DNA from 2 places in the Vallitalea longa genome. Region 1 is predicted to be linked to the other one. Evidence: predicted binding sites of a transcription regulator. Region 1 holds the regulator's gene; the other holds the start of a gene.

The links. The regulator Rex, encoded in region 1, represses fermentation and respiration genes when NADH is low (regulators of the CRP and FNR family bind a similar motif). The targets are predictions, from matches to a motif close to ATTGTTAANTANTTAACAAT.
Region 2: a site for Rex is predicted at 2,075-2,094, ahead of rsxC (electron transport complex subunit RsxC). Genes of this name have one in related genera too.

Annotation. Positions count from the first base shown of each region.
Region 1 is NZ_BRLB01000020.1:16,033-20,481, reverse strand. It holds gene QMG30_RS20960 (NAD(P)H-hydrate dehydratase) at 1-461, opposite strand, end outside; gene acpS (holo-ACP synthase) at 486-851, opposite strand; gene QMG30_RS20950 (coiled-coil domain-containing protein) at 848-1,462, opposite strand; gene QMG30_RS20945 (redox-sensing transcriptional repressor Rex) at 1,684-2,316, opposite strand; gene QMG30_RS20940 (helix-turn-helix domain-containing protein) at 2,650-3,045, opposite strand; gene abc-f (ribosomal protection-like ABC-F family protein) at 3,265-4,449, shown strand, end outside.
Region 2 is NZ_BRLB01000002.1:150,185-154,633, reverse strand. It holds gene QMG30_RS06885 ([Fe-Fe] hydrogenase large subunit C-terminal domain-containing protein) at 1-872, shown strand, start outside; gene QMG30_RS06880 (DRTGG domain-containing protein) at 977-1,318, shown strand; gene QMG30_RS06875 (ATP-binding protein) at 1,349-1,906, shown strand; gene rsxC (electron transport complex subunit RsxC) at 2,256-3,575, shown strand; gene QMG30_RS06865 (RnfABCDGE type electron transport complex subunit D) at 3,610-4,449, shown strand, end outside.

The DNA of each region.
Region 1 (4,449 bases):
GTATGATTTATCGCATCAATGGCTTCATAATATCTATCTGTAACTTCTCTGGATAAACCAGTTCCGAAAATAGCATCATAGATAACATCACAACCATTTACTAAAGTCACGAAATCATTCATCTCTTCTTGGCTATTATATTCATGTATATCAATATTAAGCTTCTTGGCAACATCATAATTTATCTTGGCATCACCTTTTATTTTATTAGAATCACCTATTACAGCTATTGATACATTTATATGGTTACAGCTCAATATTCTTCCAATCGCAAGTCCATCCCCACCATTATTGCCTATACCACAACAGATAACAACTTTTCTACTTTCCCTTATGGTACTTATAGTTTCACTGACAACAGACATAGCAGCATTTTCCATTAACACAATACCTGGAATACCTAGTTCTTGTATTGTATATCTATCGATTTCTCTCATTTCACTACTACTGACAACTTTCATACTATGACATCTCCTTTTTCTTATCTACTCACCTAAGGCTGTAGCAATAACATATTCCTTAGAATGAGATATAGAAACATGTATTCTGGAAATATTAAGCTTTTCAGCTAGACTTCTAGCATTATTATATAGAATCACATAAGGTTTACCCATATCATCACGTAGAACTTCAATATCCGCAAGAGAAAAATCAACAAATCCTGTACCAAGAACTTTTGAAACAGCTTCTTTCGTAGCAAAATTACCAGCTATCGTCTCAGGTCTAAGATTTCTATCTTCAAACAATCTGTTTTCATTCAATGTAAAGTATTTTTCTAGGAATCTTTCATTTTGGATAGCTTTTTCTATTCTGCTTATCTCTATGATATCGTTACCAATCCCTTTTATCATTTACTTCCTCCCAGATATTTCTTATCATATAATTCAATGATTTCATACCCGACTAAATCATGCATATAAGAATATAATCTATCATATTCTTCCTTAGCTTCTGTTTTTCTTACTGCCTTTTCTTTTAATTCTTCCCTAACTTTGTTAATCCATTCTTGTAATTCATCCAGTTCATTTTTAGTATTGAACATACGCATATAACAATCCTGCATAGTATATTCCAATAATTCTTTATTAGTGATTTGAATCTCTTTTGGTAGGGTTTCCATTCTCTCTTCCATTTTATCTAATTTAACTTTAATATCACTAATGTACTTTTTACTTTTTTTCATTTCATTTATAGCAGTATCGTCTTCATCTTCTATGGCTTCTTTCATATTATCAACAATATCTACCATCATCTTCTTTTTGAGTAAAGAATATTCTTTTAGATCATTAGTCAATTGACCTTGTTCACCAACTAATTTATTGAGTTTTTTTTCTAGATCTGATATTTTTTTTGATTTTCTGTTATTACAAAATAGCTCATGCCATCTATTATCCAAAGTTAATATATGGACTTTTTTTTCTATATTTATTGGTTTCTCAATCTTCTGTTTAGAAAAAAACATATATTCACGTCCTCATTATTTATATGTAGTAAAATAATATCTACTTAACTTGTCTTATTAGTTAAAATATAAAGATAGTAGTGTTAAATAAAAATCAACCTATACTAATTATATCGTAACAAATCATTATATTCTATAGCACAATATAATTAAAAGGTACCCAAAATATGAGTACCTAATACCTCTAAGAATAGTTATAAATCTACAAAAATAACAAGTTTTTATATTGTTTCTTTTATATTGTATGAAAGGGTCATCAAACTATCTAATAGATGAACATTTTCTACAACAACATTTTTATTAGTTAATTTTAAGTCTATGGGAGCAAAATTCCATATACCTTTTATTCCGTAATTAACTAAATCATTAGCAACCTTAGGTGCTTTTTGTTTAGGTAGAGTAAGAATCGCTAAATCAATCCTATTCACTTTAATAAATTCTTCTAACTCATCTAGATCTTTAATCTCAATACCCCTTACAGTAATACCAACAAGTCTTGGATTCACATCAAAAAGTCCTTTGACTTCAAAACCTCTTTTATCAAAATTAGTATAGTTAGCAAGTGCTTGACCTAAATTACCCGCTCCAACAATAATCGTGTTGTATTTATTTTCTAAACCAAGTATTTTACCTATAGCGTTGTATAGATATTCAACATTGTAACCATAGCCTTGTTGCCCAAAGCCGCCAAAATTATTTAAATCTTGTCTTATCTGTGAAGCTGTTACACCCATTCTATGGCTTAATTCTTTAGAGGAAATTCTTACAACATCATTTTCCAATAAGTCTCCTAAGTATCTGTAGTATTTTGGTAATCTTTTGATTACCGCTGTTGATATTTTCTTTTGTATCATATAATCAATCCCCAATCCTTTGATACTATTTTGGAACTTTTATAAAAATAATTATATATGTTTGTTAAATCTATGTCAAATAATGAATTACTGTTTTTCCCATATTGTTTATAGGTTATTACAATAAATATTATCTACCCAACCATTGTATTTAGTAGATATTCACACAACATTCACTATATGTCTATTGCATACAATAGTTTTTCTGTAGATTATCATATATTATTTTATATTTAGAAGCTTTTTATAGTAGATATGACTTATAAAATATTTTAATGTCCTTAAATTTATACATCTTTCCTATATCTAGTATAAAAGCTCTAAAATAGTTAATTATAAGAGTTCCTTACCTAAATAGTTATTAATAGCATCTTTAGTTTTTTTTGTATAGTTTGCATCAGTATATAAAATTCTTTGAATTGTCCTTTGAGATAAATTAGCTTCTTTGGCGAGATCTTTAATGGTTATCTTATTTTCAACCATAAAATTACCTAGCTCTTTCCTTTTTATCTCATCTTTTTTGTATTGCCTGTTATAAAAATATGTTGTATTAACTTTTGAACTAATCTGACCTAATTTTCTTTTACGTTGATAATCAAGGCATTTTTCACACTGTTTAACACCTCTAATAAGTGATTCTTGCGATAAAGGCTTCCCACATCTTATACACTGCTTTCTCTCCACACGAGCTTTTCTCAATTTCTTCATATAACCTGCATTACGACTCAAGTCATCATCCCCTTTAGAAAAGTTCTTTTATCATATATATGTTGTCCAAAAGAATTTTATTCTTATGTAAATAAAATAAACTAGTAAGATAAAATAAACTAAACTTTTATTATCATCTATATACTAACCAAAATAACGTAATATTAACCTATAAACTTTTCAAAACCAATGATTAATGGTATCATAGTATGGTAATTTTATTATTTATAGGAGGTAACTATGATTTTATCATGTAAAAATATATGCAAAGCATTTGTAACGAACACAGTACTAGATAATATAAGTTTTTGGTTAGAAAAAGGAGATAAAGCTGCTATAGTAGGTATTAACGGAGCTGGTAAATCAACACTATTTAAAATTATAACAAATGAACTAGAAGCAGATTCAGGACAAGTTATAATTAACAGCATGACTAAACTTGGGTATCTATCACAAAATAGTTCTTTATCTTCAGAAAAAACCATATACGATGAAATGCTCCTTACATGCAAAGATATCATTGATATGGAAAACACCCTAAGAGATTTAGAAATCAAAATGTCTCAGCTTAGTCATGATAGTGAAGCCATGGATTCATTAATGAAATCATATTCTAATCTTCAGCATACATTTGAAATCAATAACGGATATAGCTATAAAAGTAATATAAAGGGTGTCTTGAAAGGACTTGGTTTTTGCGAAGAAGACTTTTCTGCTAACATATCCACTTTATCAGGTGGACAAAAAACAAGAGTAGCTCTTGCAAAAATACTTCTCGAAAAACCTGATATATTACTTTTAGATGAACCGACTAACCATTTGGATATTAAAGCATGTGAATGGCTGGAAGGCTTTTTGTGCAATTATCAAGGTACAGTTATAATTATTTCTCATGACCGTTATTTTCTAGATAAAATAGTAAATAAAGTGATTGAGATAGAAAATACTCACTCACAAATATATAACGGTAATTACAGTTTCTATATAAAACATAAGTCAATAAATGAAGATATACAAACCAAACATTATATAGAGCAACAAAAAGAAATTAGAAGGCAACAAGAAGTTATCCGTGAACTTAGGTCTCATGGTAGAGACAAACTCATAAAACGAGCTCAAAGTCGCGAAAAACAGCTTCAAAAAATTAACATGATCGATAAACCATCATATGTAAATGATAGTATGCATCTTAAATTATCACCTAGAACAATTAGCGGAAACGACGTCCTTACTGCAACAGATATATCAAAGTCCTTTGATAACAAGCATCTTTTTTCGAATCTCGTTTTTCAGATCAAAAGAGGTGAAAAAGTTGCGCTGATTGGAGATAACGGTACAGGAAAAACAACTTTGTTCCGTATAATATCTCATCAACTAAAACAAGATACTGGTGATATATCCTTAGGAGCTAAAGTACAAATTGGT
Region 2 (4,449 bases), on a different contig from region 1:
TATTACCTATAATATCACCAAAAGAAGCAATGGCTAGATATGCTAAAAAATATTTAGTTAGAAAAGGCATTAAAAAAGAAGACATAGGTGTATTTTTTATTTCACCTTGTGCAGCGAAGGTAACTAACAGTAAACAGCCTCAAGTTATTGATGAATCCTATGTAGATGGAGTTATATCTTTAAAAGAGATTTATCTGAAACTTGTACCTGTCATAAAAACAATAAAAGAACCAGAAATACTTCAAATGAGCAGTAATACTGGTATTGGTTGGGCACATACTGGCGGTGAAGGATATGCATCAGGTATTGAAAATCATATAGCGGTAGATGGTATTGAAAATGTAATTAAGATATTAGAGAAAGTTGAAAACGGGAAGTTGGATGATGTTAATTTCATAGAATGCTTAGCGTGTGTAGGTGGGTGTCTTGGAGGACCTTTGACAGTTGAGAATTGCTTTGTTTCTAGTAATAGAATGGACAGAATTAAGAAATTCAATGAAAACAACAAAGATAATTATATTAAAAGAAACATCCCTTTGTTTGATGAAAAAATAGATCTTTATTGGTCTAAACCACTTCAAACCAAACAAGTTATGAAATTGGATGATGATGTTGAAAAAGCTATAGAAAAGCTTGAACAATTAGAAGAGATTTATGATATGCTGCCAAAAATCGATTGTGGTTCTTGTGGAGCTCCAACATGTAGGGCATTAGCGGAAGATATTGTCTGTGGTAAGGCTCATATTGAAGATTGTGTATTTATGCTAAGACAGAAAGTTAGAGATATGGCAGAACAAATGGTTACGCTTGCACAAAAAATGCCTCCATCAATTAGTAAGGAAAATACTAATGGTGGAACTAAAATTATATAATATATAGTTATAAGTCAGTTATATGAGTATAATTATATGATGTTTAAGGTTCTCATAGAATTTTACAATATTAAATATAGATATTAGAAAAGAGGGTCATGATAATGACAGTTGCAGAATTAATAAAACAACTAAATCTTGAATTAGTGGCAGGTGAAAAAGGACTACAGGCAGAAATAACCAACGGTTTTGTTGGAGATCTATTAAGTGTTGTAATGGGAAAAGCAAAAGAAGGTAATGCTTGGGTTACTATTCAGAGTCATGTGAATATCGTAGCAGTAGCTGTACTTACTGGAGCAGCTTGCATAATTGTATCAGAAGGTTTTAAAATAGAAAAGGAAGCAATTGAGAAAGCAAACGAAGAAAATATTCCTATATTATCTACTGAGGAGTCATCATATAAAGTTGTTAGTGAACTTATAAAATTAGGAATCAGTAATTGTTAATCTTCTTATATGAAAGGAATCTATTTGCCTATGAAAGAATTATCAATGCACATACTTGATATAGCTCAGAATAGTGTAAGAGCTAAATCTAGTAATATTACTATTATAGTAAAAGAACTAGTGAAAGATAATGTTTTTGAATTTAGCATTCAAGACGATGGAGAGGGTATTCCAGAGGTAATATTAAAAGATATTCGTAGTCCTTTTACTACATCAAGAACTATGCGACGAGTTGGATTAGGTATACCATTACTAAATGATACATGTAACATGTGTAATGGTGAACTTTATATTAAGTCAATTGTTAATCAGGGGACTTATATTTTAGCAAAAATGGATTATAATCATATTGATAGACCACCTTTAGGAGATTTAGAATCCACTATTGCAACTTTTTTTTCTTCCAACGATAATGTTAATATAGAATATGAACATTGCTATAATGATGAATCATTTAGTATATCAACAAAAGAATTAAAAGATGTTTTAGGAGATGTACCTTTAACTAATTTAGATGTTATTAAATGGCTAGTAGAATTTTTGAGAGAAAATATTGAAGAAATCAAGAGCGATGAAGAGAAGGCTTAAAGATATTTTTTATCTTTAAGCTTTATTCATGGGTACGCAATGTTAATGAATTAACAATCTTAGCATATTTTACAAGTTTTTTTAGTAAATATGGGAGCTAAATACATAAGGGATATTGTATACAATAAACAATAGCGCTTTATTAGCGTTAATATGCTAGTTGAGCACTTTGTACTTTTTTTATCAATTCTTGTATTACAGAAGGAATTGTATTATTATTAATATGGAAATGGATACTATTACAATACTAATTTTAATAATTTTATTTATTAGTAATATTTATTAGTAATATATCTTAAGCGTTATAAAAAATAATTACTATAAAACTAACAAAGACAGGGGGATACTAATGGGAGCATTGACATTCAAAAGAGGAATTCATCCTAGTCATTCAAAAGATTTTACAGAAAAAAAACCTATTAAGATTTATATGCCAAAAGGTGATTTGGTTTTCCCAATGTTACAACATATAGGAGCACCATGCAAACCTTTAGTAAAAAAAGGTGACAATGTTTTAGTAGGACAAAAAATTGGAGAACCTCAAGGATTCGTTTCTTCACCAATTCATGCTACAGTGTCTGGTACTGTAAAGGCTATTAAGGATGTACTTCACCCTAATGGTTCCAAAGTACAAGGTATCGTTATAGAAAATGATGGTGAATATACGGAAATAGACACAATGATAGCTAGAAAGGATTATAAAAATCTTTCTAGGGAAGAAATAATTAATATTATTAAAGAGGCAGGAATAGTTGGTATGGGTGGAGCTACATTTCCAACATTCATTAAATTATCACCACCTCCAGAAAAAAAGATTGATCATATTATTGTCAATGGTGCGGAATGTGAACCATATTTGACATCTGATCATAGAATCATGTTGGAAGAAACGGACAGGGTAGTAAAAGGATTACAGATAATATTACATCTATTTCCAGATGCAAAAGGATTTATTGGTATTGAAGATAATAAACCAGATGCAATAAAAGCAATGAAAGAAGCAACTAAAGGTATTAGTAATATTACTGTTGCAACTCTGAAAACAAAATATCCACAAGGTGCAGAAAAGCAATTGATATATTCTATAACTAAAAGAGAAGTTCCAGCAGGAGCATTGCCAGCTGATGTAGGCTGTATTGTTCAAAATATTGATACTGTAGTAGCTATTCATAGAGCTGTTCTCAGAGGAAGACCTCTTATGAGGAGAATTGTTACAGTAAGTGGAGGGGCAATAAAAGAGCCTCAGAACTTCAAAGTTAGAATTGGTACAAGTTATAGAGAGCTTATAGAAGCTGCTGGAGGGTTTAAAGAAGAACCTACAAAAGTAATCTCAGGGGGACCAATGATGGGATTGGCTTTATTTTCTCTAGATGTACCTGTTATAAAAGGATCATCATCAATATTATGCTTAACCAAAAAAGAAGCAATTCAAAATGAAGAGAGCAATTGTATAAGATGCGGTAAATGCGTAAGTATATGTCCAATGAATTTATTACCTTATAAGCTTAATACATTAGCTATCAACAATGAAGATGATTTATTTGTAAAATATAAAGGTATGAATTGTATAGAATGTGGAGCTTGCTCATATATATGTCCATCAAACAGACATTTAACTCATTCTATAAGAACGACTAAGAGAACGATTATGGCAAAGAAAAAGAAATAAAAATTATTAATGTTTTTAGTAGGAGGGTTTAGTTGTGACAGATCATTATATAGTATCGTCTTCACCTCATATTAGATCAGATAAAACTGTAGATAAGATAATGAGGGATGTAATTATTGCTTTAATGCCAGCGACTATATTTGGAATCTACAATTTTGGTCCAAGAGCTTTACTTATAGTTGTACTATGTATTATATCAAGTATTGGATCAGAAGCATTATTTCAATTTATTACTAAAAGAAAAATTAGCATTAATGATTATAGTGCTGTAGTTACAGGGTTATTATTAGCACTTAATCTACCACATACAGTTCCTTGGTGGATACCAGTTATGGGAAGTGTTGTGGCTATAATTATCGTTAAGCAATTATTCGGAGGATTAGGACAGAATTTCATGAATCCAGCTCTAGGTGCAAGAGCATTTTTGCTTGTATCATTTGCCGGATTAATGACAAGATGGGAACTTGATGGAGTAACTACAGCTACACCATTAGGTATTCTAAAAGAAGGCGGAAGTAGTCTTCCAAGTATTGCTGATACATTCTTCGGTTTTATTGGAGGATGTATAGGTGAAACGTCTGCAATAGCTTTATTGATTGGTGGTATTTATTTATTAATAAGAAAAATAATTAATTGGAGAGTACCAGTATTTTTTATAGGTACAGTTTTTGTACTTTCATTATTGATTAGTGGAAGAGGTTTTGATATTAATTATGCTGCTTATCAGATATTCAGTGGTGGTTTGATGATAGGTGCAATTTATATGGCTACAGATTATTCGTCATCTCCAATGACAAAAACAGGACAAATCATTATGGGACTTGGTTGTGGTATATTAACTGCTGTTATTAGAATATACGGAAGTTATCCAGAG